One region of the Butyrivibrio fibrisolvens genome, then DNA from elsewhere that is predicted to be linked to it. Evidence: predicted binding sites of a transcription regulator. Region 1 holds the regulator's gene; each other region holds the start of a gene.
What was found. Region 1 encodes Rex, which represses fermentation and respiration genes when NADH is low (regulators of the CRP and FNR family bind a similar motif). Its sites were predicted from a motif close to ATTGTTAANTANTTAACAAT; they were not measured.

Region 1 (4,290 bases):
CATGGTGCTCGAGATAATAGTCGTAGTTACCAAGATAGTTAACAAGTACGCCGTTTGTAAGATCCAGGATCCTGGTAGCAGTCTTGTTGATGAAGTATCTGTCGTGGCTTACGTACAGGACAGTTCCCTCATAGCCGTTAAGAGCACTTTCAAGAACTTCCTTACTTGTAATATCAAGGTGGTTTGTAGGCTCATCGAGAAGCAAGAGATTAGCTTCAGAGAGCATAAGCTTTGCAAGTGACATACGACCCTTTTCACCACCGGAGAGGTCGCCGACACGCTTAAATACGTCTTCGCCAGTAAAGAGGAAGGCAGCAAGCGTATTTCTTATCTCTGTATTATTAAGAGTTGGATACTCATCTGAAATTTCTTCAAAAAGAGTCTTTTCATCATGAAGCACGTGGTGTTCCTGATCGTAGTAACCAGGGTGAACTTTGACGCCAAGGGTTATCTTGCCTGCATCAGGAGGAAGAAGACCGTTGATGATCTTGAGCATTGTGGTCTTACCGGTTCCGTTATCGCCGATGATCGCTACGCGCTCGCCTCTTTTTATTTCGAATGATATATTCTCAAAAAGGTGGGCATTTTCAAAGGATTTGGAGATGCCTTCTACATTTAGTACGTCATTACCTGATACGCAGGATGGTGTGAGCTTTATCTTCATCTCATCATCAACTTCTGTAGGCTTTTCGATACGCTCGATCTTCTCAAGCATCTTTTCCCTGCTCTCAGCACGCTTTATGGATTTCTCACGGTTGAAGCTCTTAAGCTTATCGATTACTTCCTGCTGGTGCTTGATCTCCTGCTGCTGATTGATGTAGGCGTGCCATGCTATAGCGCGGCGCTTTTCTTTTTCTGTAGCATAGAAAGAGTAGTTGCCGTTGTAGATGCCGGCCTTTGTCTGGTCGATCTCGACGATCTTGCCTGCTATCTTATCAAGGAAGTAACGATCGTGGGATACGATCAGTACGGCGCCCTTGTAGTTGAGAAGATAGGTCTCAAGCCACTGTATGGAATTCATATCAAGATGGTTGGTGGGCTCGTCAAGGATGATAAGGTCAGGCTTTTGGAGAAGGAGCTTACCAAGGGCAACTCTTGTCTTCTGGCCTCCGGAGAGGGTACTGATGGACTTTCCGAACTCTTCATCTGTAAAGCCAAGACCTCTGGCTACTCCGGCGACTTCGCTCTGCCAGGCGTATCCGTCGATAAGCTGGAAGTGGTGAGTCATTGCGGTGTAGTCATTCATGAGCTTTGTAAGGTCGTCTCCTGTAAGGACCTTCATCTGTTCTTCAGCTTCGCGGATCTTCTCTTCAAGCTCTATCGTATCTTTTTTGACAAGCTTAAGTTCATCATAGATCGTATTGCCTGAATCTATGTTCTGGTTCTGTGCCAGGTATCCAAAACTTGTATCCTTGGCAAAAACAACTTCGCCTTCGTCAGGTGACAGCTGCCCTGTTATTATCTTTAAAAGTGTAGTCTTGCCGGCTCCGTTAATACCGACGATAGCTGCTTTTTCATTTGCTTCTATGTGAAAAGAAACACCTTTTAAGATGTCTTTACCGTCGAAAGATTTACATATATTGTGACATGAAAGTAACATGATATACCTCGCATCATTTGTGCTTTGAAATGCAGGCTCAGTCTTGAAATGGCTGGCCTTGTATTTTATTCATAACAGCAATATATTACACTGATTAGGATATAATTTCAATTGACTAAAGTTTAACGATTCGCTACAATTATAGAGTGATACAAAATTAACAATAATAACAGATCAGGAGGAAGGCGCATGGATAAAGAAATATCCCAGGCAGTAGTCAGCCGCCTGCCCCGTTATTTCAGATATCTTGGTGAGCTTAAGGCTAGCGGAGTAGAGAGGATTTCATCTCAGGAACTTTCTGACATAATGAAGGTTACAGCCTCACAGATAAGGCAGGATTTCAACAATTTCGGTGGATTTGGACAACAGGGCTATGGCTATAATGTAGAGTATCTGTATGATGAGATCAGTAAGATACTTGGCATTGATAAGAAGCACCAGCTCATCATTATAGGAACGGGTAATCTTGGTACAGCTCTGGCGGGTTATACCAATTTTTCAACAAGAGGATTTGTTTTCAAGGGTGCATTTGACCGTGACCCGGCTCTTCAAGGCAAGATGATTGGCGATGTTGAGATACGTCCGATAGAAGAGATCGAGGATTTTATCAAGAAGAACAATATCGATATCGCAGTTCTCACAATTCCCAAGGAGCAGGCAGTCCCAATGGCCGACAGACTTATTAAGGCAGGCATCAAGGCAATATGGAACTTTGCTCATGTGGATCTTGATGTTCCGGAGAATGTTCAGGTTGAGAATGTTCATCTTTCAGACAGCCTTATGAAGCTGTCATACAACATTAACCGTTATGAAAGATTCCATGGCGGTAAGAAGTGATTTTGGGCAATATATAAATCGATAGTGATTGGCAGGCTGTGCCGGGACTTAGGTGATTCCGGCGGCCTGTCATTTATATTGATGAAATATAGTATAATAAGTATAGAGCTTTCTCTAAAGACTTTGGATATACCGGTCCGTCGAAGTGAAGAGTTTTAGTATATTCTAAATTAAATCGGGGGATTATCCGAAATACTAAATGCAGGTTTTCGTTGTTTGAGATATAGTCGTGCCTAAGAGGAAGGATGCTATGTCCAGAGAAGAAGATGTCTATATGCCGGCTCTACTTGGCAAGAATATACCAATTGTAACAACTGATGAGAAGTGGAAGATGCTCTTTGGTGAAGAGGGTGTTAGTGATGAGCTGCAGACTCTTGCCGATGAGCTTAATAAGCTTGTGGATGAGCAGGCTAGGTTCAAGCAAAAGATCAAGGATATAAAGCGCCTTAAGAAGACACTTCTTGATGAAGTAATAGGCATATCTGACAGGCTTAATAAGGGCGATAAGTCCGCGGGTAAGGAACTTGATGACAGGAAGAGACTTATAGGAGATTGCAATTCCCAGATCGAAGAGCTTGAAGATCAGCTTTTGGGGCTTCCCAGAGAGATATATCAGCTCAATTATAAGGTTATGGTTGCATCCATGTCTGTATGCTACGAAAGACTTCATCGCAATACAGATGAGATCAACGAGATCGATGAGTGGCTATCCAATACGAGAAAAGAGCTCAAGAAACAGGTCATTAGACTTCAGGAAGGTGAGATGGAGAATTTCAACCTGTATTCATATATGCATGATATCTTCGGACCTGAAGTTATAGATATATTCGATATGGAATATGATCCCGAGAGAAATCACAGGATCAGAACTCCGGGGTCAGGATCCATACAGACGTAATGTACTGGCTTATTCGTAATTGGTCAATAATTAGTACTGACTCATTCATAATAAGCAAAAAGGGGACATATGCAGTATTTAGTAACAGCCAAAGAAATGAAAACATGCGATCGTAATACTTCAGAGCACTTTGGGGTTCCATCCATCGTGCTTATGGAAAGAGCTGCTCTGGCTGTTGCTGCCAGAATCGGTGAGTGGAAGAGAGCTATGCACACTTCCAGAGCTTTTAATGTTCTGATCGTTGCAGGACACGGCGGCAATGGCGGTGACGGGATAGCTATCGGAAGGATTTTGTATCAGCATGGCTACAGAGTGCAGATAGCTCTTGTTGATGACAAGGACTCTAACCCTGATACTGCATCCCAGAAGAAATGCGCAGAGGCGTACAATATTCCAATGGACACTTTTTCCAATGTACGAGCCACCAAATCACAAATGGAATGGGATATCATAGTAGATGCTGTCCTTGGAATCGGATGTACCAAAGATGTAGAAGGCGAATATGTCGAAGCTATAATGTATATCAATGAATGCAAGAAGCTCAAGGACGAGTCTACACTTGTTGTTGCTGTTGATATTCCATCCGGCATAGATACTGATACGGGAAGTGTTCATCTTCTTGCTGTTAAGGCGGACCTTACTGTTACATTTAATTTTGCCAAGATGGGACAGCTGCTGTACCCCGGCACTGAGTACTGCGGGCAGTTATTTGTAGAAGATGTCGGTATTACAGTGGACGGTTTTCTTGGGAATCTTCCTGAATATTTTTTCTTTGATGAGGGTCCCGAAGACCTTCTTCCAAGGAGAGTTGGCTATGGTAATAAGGGAACATTCGGCAAGGTTTTAGTCATTGCCGGAAGCGATAAGGTTACGGGCGCATGCCTTCTGTGTTCCAAGTCAGCGTTCCATACAGGCGCCGGTATGGTCAAAGTATTTACGACACCTGCTAATGTAG
Region 2 (4,290 bases), 210 kb from region 1:
TCTGTGAGCTGAACCGAAAGCATCACATACATAGTCATCACAAAGATCAGCAAGTTCCTGTGCGAACTTCTCACCAGCATCTTCAGGCTTAGTCTCTTCCTTGCCTCTAAAACGTGTGTTCTGAAGAAGAACAACATCGCCTTCAGCCATCTCAGCTACAGCCTTTGTAGCAGCTTCGCCTGTTACGTTGTAATCAGATACGAAGTTAACCTTCTTGCCAAGCTTCTCTGAAAGTCTTTCAGCAACTGGTGCAAGAGACTCACCTTCGTTAGGTCCGTTCTTAACCTTGCCAAGGTGGGAGCAAAGGATAACCTTGCCGCCATCAGCAATAAGCTTTTTGATTGTAGGAAGAGCTGCAACGATACGTGTCTCGTCTGTGATCTTGCCTTCCTTAAGTGGTACGTTGAAATCGCATCTAACAAGGACTCTTCTGCCCTTTGCGTTGAAATCATCTACAGACTTTTTATTAAGTGCCATAGTATATTTCCTCCTGAATGAATTTGATTGAACCGGATCTGTACAAGGCCCGATAATGAAAAGGAGGTTCGGTCCTATTGGACCGGACCTCCTGCAAGAACTAGGTTAAAAATAATTATTTAACGAATTTCTCGAAGTACTTGATTGTTCTAACCATCTGAGATGTGTATGAGTTCTCGTTGTCATACCATGAAACAACCTGAACTTCATAGAGGCCATCGCCGATAGCTGTAACCATTGTCTGTGTAGCATCGAAGAGTGAACCATATGTCATTCCAACGATATCAGAAGAAACGATCTCGTCTTCGTTGTAACCGAATGTCTCAGGATCAGAAGCCTTCTTCATAGCCTCGTTGATTGCTTCCTTTGTAAGTTCCTTGTCAGACTTAACAACTGCGAAAAGAAGTGTTGTTGAACCTGTCGGTACAGGTACTCTCTGTGCAGCTCCGATGAGCTTGCCGTTGAGTTCAGGGATAACAAGACCGATAGCCTTTGCAGCACCTGTTGAGTTAGGAACGATGTTAACAGCGCCTGCACGTGCTCTTCTAAGGTCACCCTTTCTCTGAGGTCCGTCAAGGATCATCTGATCACCTGTGTAAGCATGGATTGTTGCCATGATACCAGACTGGATAGGTGCGAAGTCGTTAAGAGCCTTAGCCATAGGTGCAAGGCAGTTTGTTGTACAAGATGCAGCTGAGATGATGTTGTCATCTGCTGTAAGTGTCTCGTGGTTAACGTTATATACAATTGTAGGAAGATCATTTCCTGCAGGAGCAGAAATAACAACCTTCTTAGCACCAGCGTTGATGTGAGCCTGAGCCTTTTCCTTTGATGTGTAGAAACCTGTACACTCAAGTACAACGTCTACTCCGATCTCGCCCCAAGGAAGGTTATTAGCGTCTGCTTCCTTGTAGATCTTGATCTCCTTACCATTTACTGTAATGGAATCTTCGCCGTAAGAAACCTTATCAGCGTACTTATACTTGCCCTGTGATGAGTCATACTTAAGAAGGTGAGCAAGCATCTTAGGAGCTGTAAGATCGTTGATTGCTACGATCTCTGTTCCTTCGTGCTCGAACATCTGTCTGAATGCAAGACGACCGATACGGCCAAAACCATTGATTGCTACTTTAACTGCCATTTTAAGTTCCTCCTAAAATGAAATATTTGGTTATATTGCTGCTATTTCCAATTTCAAAGACGGAATTCTTAAACGAAACCATCCATGATTGACAAATTTTTATCAGCAATTTCTATTCTACAAAAGTTATTAGAATAATTCAAGTCTGCAAATGTAAAAAGTTTAAAAATTGCTTATAACTTAGACCATTCTCTTACAATATAGTAAAATAAAGCACATGTTCTGATAAGTTATCGTTTTTATGATAACATTTACAGATAAATCAACGCAAACACGTTATAATATCTATATATATCCCTTTACCAGCACTTTATATGCCACTTTATACGACTCTTTATACGACGCTTTATTTATCGTTTTTCTTTCATCTTATTAACTTTTTTATACAACGCTTTAAAAGACATTAAAAGATATTAAAATCGCACAGTGACCACATCTACATACTTATGGTATTATCACAATAATATCTTTATCCAATTACGAAAACACTCCTCACCCAGAAAGGCCACATCCATGAATATTATTGCCGATTATCATATGCATAGTGAACATTCCGGAGACAGCACAGCTCCCATGAAGAACATGATCGAAAGCTCGATAGACAAGGGCTTACAGGAGATATGCTTCACAGAGCACATGGATCTGGACTATCCGATAGGGCCTGATAACCCGGAAGGTTTTTTTGAGATAGATGCAGATTCTTATAGACAGGATTTCCTTAGATTACAGGAAATATACAGATCCAGGATCACCATCCGCTATGGAATAGAACTTGGGCTCCAGCCCCAGATAACAGAACAGAATGAAAATTTTCTTTCCAAATATCCTTTTGAATTTGTTATAGGTTCCAATCACTTGTGCCACCACAAAGACCCTTACTACCCCTCATATTATGAAGGAAGATCCATAGACGATGCCGTAAGAGAATTTTATGAATGTACTTTGGAAAATATCAAAATATTCCATAACTTCGATGTTCTGGGGCACCTTGACTATATTGTCAGATATATTCCTTGTCAAAGTGATTATAACTTTACAAAATTCTCCGATATAATTGATGAGATCTTGAAGATCCTTATTTCTGAAAACAAAGGTCTCGATGTGAACACCAAATCATTCCAAAGTGGTATGAACGACCCCAACCCTTGCGGCGAAATACTTGCAAGATACAAAGAGCTTGGCGGACGTATCATAACATTTGGTTCAGATGCTCATAAGCCGGAACATGTGGCATATGCTTTTGACAGAGCCAGGAAGACCGCCTTAAAAGCAGGCTTTACATCTTATTGTACTTTCAAAGACAGAAAGCCTGTTTTCCACGACCTGTGATCTTCTTCCTGATCAGGTGTTTATGTTCATAGATAGCCCATTTTATTTTTTGTAATATAGCATTTCAGGCTTGTACCAGAGGACAGGGGACACCCAGGAGAATCCATATGATTTTTTTATATAGAAAAAAATATTATATACTCCTGCTATACTCATTCTATCACTACTTATAATATCGGCCTGCTCGAATACTGCGTCTACGCCCGCCGATACTACAAGATCTCAAAGCAGCGCAAATACCGGCACACCTTCAGATAAAGCCCAGGTCAGCAGCACAAGCTATGAGATCAGCACTGTCAAAGGAAGTCGTGACAACACTCCCCACGTTCTTGTGCCGGAGAAACCAGGCACTACAGTATACGAGAACGATATTGCCATAATAGATGCCTCCAACTCTGATCAAGGCTATATTTTTGCCAAATACACAGGTTCCAATGAAAAGGTCAAGCTACAGATCACAGGTCCCGATCAGGTCACTTATACTTATGATATGACTACAGGAGGAGGGCTTGATGAAGTCTTCCCTCTTTCAGCAGGTGCCGGATCATATCTTATAAATATCTACGAAAATATATCCGGAAATCAATACTCTCTCGGACTTACTGCTACTATCGAAAGTGCGCTTGAAGATGAGTTCCTTCCCTATCTGTATCCCAATCAGTATGTATGGTTCACCAGCGATATGAAAGCAATCGACATGGGGAGCCAGCTTGCCTTAAGTGCCAATTCTGATCTTGATGTCATCTCCAATGTTTACAATTTTATGATCAGCAACATCTCCTATGACTACGATGAAGCTGAAACAGTTCAAAGTGGCTACCTCCCGGACATTGACGAAGTCCTTGAAACCAAAAAAGGGATATGCATTGATTATGCATGCCTTATGTCAGCAATGCTTCGATCACAGAATATCCCAACACACATGGAAGTCGGATATGCAGGAATGGAGTACCACGCCTGGATCAGTTGTTATATTGATGAGAAAGGCTGGGTCAACGGAATAGTCCAGTTTGACGGAACTTCCTGGCAGCTAATGGATCCCACCTTCGGCTCTACAACTGCAGAAGATGTTCTAAGAAACTATATAACAGATGACGATAGCTACATCGCCAAATACATCTATTAAGAAAGAAGGGCTGACATTGAAAAAAGCATCCAAAGCTCCCAAACAAAAGGCTCTTAGCAATCAGGAAACCGCAAGTTTCTGCGGTCAGTATGCCATGCTTTTAAAAAGCGGAATCGCTCCATTAGAGGCCGCCGGCATACTCATGTCAGATACAACAGATCCTTCAGGCAAGGAACTATTATCAAACCTTTTCCATATCCTTAGAACAGGCGAGAAA
Region 3 (4,290 bases), 1.8 Mb from region 1:
CAACAGCATATGCTTCAGGCATTATATCATCTGAAGTCTCGCCATCAGCAAGACGTTTTTTAAATTCATCTGTTTTGGCACGCAGCTCTTCATCTGTAAGAGCCTGCATTGCAGGGCGAAGTGATTCAATCTTATCTACGATAGGAGCGATTCTCTTCAGTTCCCTCTCTGAATGTGTTCCAATAATTTTATCGAGTAAACTCATAACTTTCCAACTTTCCCCACTTAAATGGCGTTAATTAACCCATCTGTGACTATACGCCTTTTGGGCTAACTTCATGCCCAAAATCATGCAGATAGTCGCAGTCCGTTTAGCATTATATCAAAAATCTTATGTCTATTCAATTAACAGCTTGTAAATAATGTAAGTTACCGTCTATAAGCTGTATCTTTAGCCATGGATCTAGGGTCTTTATGCAATGAAAAAGCCTCCCTGCCACTAGCTTAGCAGCATGGGAAGCCTTTAAATTAACTATTTGAATTACTATATACCGGTAAAATTAGTATACCTTAGCCTTTTCTTCACCGTTCATAACACGGATAGCGCCCTGAGCGAGTGCAAGAAGCTCGTCTTCACCAGGATATACAGTTACAGGAGCTATGAAACCGATTCTTTCCTTCATTGCAGATGTGATCCTGTCATTATAAGCGATACCACCTGTGATGATGATCTGGTCAACCTTGCCCTTAAGGACAGTTGCCTGAGCACCTATATCCTTACATACCTGATAGATGAATGCATCCATGATAAGTCTTGCCTTCTCATCGCCGGCATCGATCCTTTTCATAACTTCTCTTGCATCATTAGTACCAAGATAAGCATTGAATCCGCCTGCGCCTGTAGCCTTCTTGAGCATCTCTTTTTCAGAGAACTTGCCTGAATAGCAGAGTCTTATAAGAGCGCCTGTAGGAAGCCCACCACATCTCTCAGGAGACATAGCACCGTCACCTTCAAATGCAGAATATACATCTACTATACGACCATGATCGTGAGCGCCTACTGATACACCACCACCAAGGTGAGCAACAACAAGACGAAGATCCTCATACTTCTTGTCAACAGACTTAGCATAACGTCTTGCTACAGCCTTCTGGTTAAGAGGGTGGAAAATAGATGTTCTCTTAACATCAGGCATACCTGATACACGAGCTACATCACTAAGCTCATCAACAACAACAGGATCTACGATGTAAGCCTTAACACCGATCTGATCTGCGATCTCACGAGCAAGGATACCACCAAGGTTAGATGCATGCTGTCCCTGAACACCGATCTCAAGATCCTTGATAACAGCGTCAGTAACTTCATATGTACCGCCTTCGATAGGCTTTAAGAGTCCGCCACGACCAACGATTACATCGAAAGTCTTAACATCAATATTTTTTTCCTTAAGGAAATCAAGGATGATGTTCTTACGGAAGTCCTTCTGATCAATGATAGAGTCATATTTGGAAATCTCTTCTGTAGAGTGGCGAAGAGTCTCGTCCATTTTAAGTTCTTCATCCTCAAAGATACCGATCTTGGTTGATGTTGAGCCTGGATTGATAATAAGGCTTTTGATTGCCATAATGTTATCTCCTTTTTTACGAAAAAATCAGGAAAAGGTTAAACATACGAGCACCTCGTAAGCTAACTGTATTCTTGATTTTTAATTTATAGTTACAAGATTTTATATTTCCGGAAGTACATTTCTATTGATTATAAAGTACCGTTCTTCTGATCTTCTGCAACTACAGCAGCAAGTGCGATAGAGTTGAGCTTAACATCTACACTATCAGAACGTGATGTAAGAATAACAGGAGCCTTAGTTCCAAGAAGAATGTTACCATTCTTAACTTTAGCAAGACGAACGATTGTCTTGTATGTAAGGTTACCAGCGTGAATATCAGGGAAAAGAAGGATATCAGCATCACCAACGATCTTACGGCTCTCAGCACCTGGTTTGAACTTAGCAGCTTCAGGATCAATAGCAAGATCCATGGAAAGAGGTCCATCAACTATGCAGTTCTTGATCTCTCCTGCTTCGCAAGCCTTAGTAAGCTCATCAGCTTCTACAGTAACTGGCATCTTAGGATTTACAACTTCTACAGCTGCAAGAGGAGCTACCTTAGGCATATCTACGCCGCAAGCTCTTGCAACATTAACTGTATATTCTATGATCTGTTTTTTATCTTCAAGTGTTGGATAAGGAAGGAATGCAACGTCTGTAAGGAACAGAAGTCTGTCGATACCCGGAATTTCGAAAACGCAAACGTGAGAAAGTGTCTGTCCTGTACGAAGACCAACTTCTTTGTTAAGAACACTCTTAAGGAAAGTCTTGGAATCAAGAGAACCCTTCATGTAAATATCAGCCTTGCCATCATGTACAAGCTTAACAGCACATATAGCAGCTTCCTGCATATCCTTAACATCAATTACTTCATACTCATCAAGGTTCATGTTAAGAGACTTAGCGATCTCAGCGATCTTCTCAGCATCGCCTACAAGAACTGCGTCAACAATCCCCTTCTGGTGTGCAAGCTCTACAGCCTCCAGTACATGCTCATCCTGTGCATATGCAACAGCAAGCTTCTTCTTGCCTGTTGTCTTGAGCTTAGACAGGATATCATCAAAACTCTTACTCATTTTAAAACTTCTCCTTTCACATATCCGTGCTTTTATGAGTGCTCATGAAATATGACACTCTTTTATTCATGCATTTTGTTAAAATAATAACACACCACATTTTAATTTTCAATACTGCCATCTATATGGCTTATATTTAGTAATTAAAATCCCTCTGCCCTACGCTTCTTGCGCATTGCGATTCTCTTTAGAGCACCTTCCCATTCTGCTTTCTGGCACTCAGTCTCTATCTTAAGACCATAAGGAATGGTAAGAGGCTTTTCGTCATCATCAAGACACACTTCTGTAAGATAAGCTCTGTTTATGACATGACGAAGACCTGTCTTTCGATCCTCAACATAGGTATCAACTCTGACTTCCATAGAAGTTCTGCCAACATAGGTAAGATATGCTTCAATGACTACTATATCCATAAGAAATGCCGGTTTCTTGAACTGAAGATTATCAACTGCAGCTGTTGTAACAGTATGAGCACAGTGTCTTGTAGCAACAATACCTGCCGCTTCATCTATCATAAGCATCAGGTTGCCACCAAATAAACGTCCATAGCCATTGATATCTTCGTGCATCATTACTTTATATCTTTCGACTTTAGAATCTTCCACTGTTTTATATCCAAGTTCGCGTTCAATCTTATCTTCTACCATAAATACCTCCAAAATAAGAACTTTATCTTTTATGAATTCTATATTAATCCTATCGATACATGTTATGTCAGATCTCTATATAAGAGTTATATCACATACCTCTAAGACACATTATATTTACTTTTGATAATAATATATCTATCTTTGTTGTATATCGTATTTATTTATACAAGCTATATTATCTATCTTTGTTGAATATCGTATTTATGTAAGTCATATTATCTATCTTCAAGAGCTATCATATCTATATATTCGACATAATGAAATATAATAATATATTTGATTTGTGAAAAAGCAGTGATTATAACCTCTTGTATATAGACAAAATAAAACGACAAGCTATTAACTTGTCGTTTAAAATATGCCGGCAACCGGAATCGAACCGGTACGGGTATTACTACCCATGGGATTTTAAGTCCCAGGCGTCTGCCAGTTCCGCCATGCCGGCGTATTAACATTATTTATAAAGAAAATGGGACCTATAGGGCTCGAACCTATGACCCTCTGCTTGTAAGGCAGATGCTCTCCCAGCTGAGCTAAGATCCCATGTCTTAAACATATTTGAAAAAAAGTGGAGCTTCGGGGACTCGAACCCAGGACCGACCGGTTATGAGCCGGTTGCTCTAACCAACTGAGCTAAAGCTCCAAAAAACTACGCTTTCGCGTCATAAGAAAACTTCTTAATGACCCCTAGCAGGTTCGAACTGCTGTTACCGCCGTGAAAGGGCGATGTCTTAACCGCTTGACCAAGGGGCCGCGTTGTCTCGCCTCACAGCGAAATACATAAAATATACAGAAGCTAACTCTGTAGCTCCCCAAGTAGGACTCGAACCTACGACACTTCGGTTAACAGCCGAATGCTCTACCAACTGAGCTATTGAGGAATGTTTTAATTGTTCCTTCAAAACCGAACACTGAATCTCCAAACTTATCTTAACTTCTTTGGTTAAGTCCTCGACCTATTAGTACACATCAGCTGAGAATGTTACCACTCTTACACCTTGTGCCTATCAACCT

Region 2: the regulator Rex is predicted to act here: its motif matches at 1,706-1,725, upstream of gap (type I glyceraldehyde-3-phosphate dehydrogenase).
Region 3: the regulator Rex is predicted to act here: its motif matches at 2,701-2,720, upstream of ptb (phosphate butyryltransferase).

Annotation. Positions count from the first base shown of each region.
Region 1 is NZ_CP065800.1:3,256,874-3,261,163, reverse strand. It holds gene abc-f (ribosomal protection-like ABC-F family protein) at 1-1,600, opposite strand, end outside; gene I7804_RS13620 (redox-sensing transcriptional repressor Rex) at 1,790-2,437, shown strand; gene I7804_RS13615 (hypothetical protein) at 2,688-3,335, shown strand; gene I7804_RS13610 (NAD(P)H-hydrate dehydratase) at 3,405-4,290, shown strand, end outside.
Region 2 is NZ_CP065800.1:3,471,001-3,475,290, forward strand. It holds gene I7804_RS14455 (phosphoglycerate kinase) at 1-477, opposite strand, end outside; gene gap (type I glyceraldehyde-3-phosphate dehydrogenase) at 593-1,618, opposite strand; gene I7804_RS14465 (histidinol-phosphatase HisJ family protein) at 2,132-2,947, shown strand; gene I7804_RS14470 (transglutaminase-like domain-containing protein) at 3,279-4,073, shown strand; gene I7804_RS14475 (type II secretion system F family protein) at 4,090-4,290, shown strand, end outside.
Region 3 is NZ_CP065800.1:1,439,292-1,443,581, reverse strand. It holds gene secA (preprotein translocase subunit SecA) at 1-205, opposite strand, end outside; gene buk (butyrate kinase) at 501-1,568, opposite strand; gene ptb (phosphate butyryltransferase) at 1,700-2,626, opposite strand; gene I7804_RS05850 (acyl-CoA thioesterase) at 2,770-3,273, opposite strand; tRNA gene I7804_RS05845 (tRNA-Leu) at 3,636-3,721, opposite strand; tRNA gene I7804_RS05840 (tRNA-Val) at 3,747-3,819, opposite strand; tRNA gene I7804_RS05835 (tRNA-Ile) at 3,846-3,919, opposite strand; tRNA gene I7804_RS05830 (tRNA-Glu) at 3,958-4,029, opposite strand; tRNA gene I7804_RS05825 (tRNA-Asn) at 4,085-4,157, opposite strand; rRNA gene I7804_RS05820 (23S ribosomal RNA) at 4,216-4,290, opposite strand, start outside.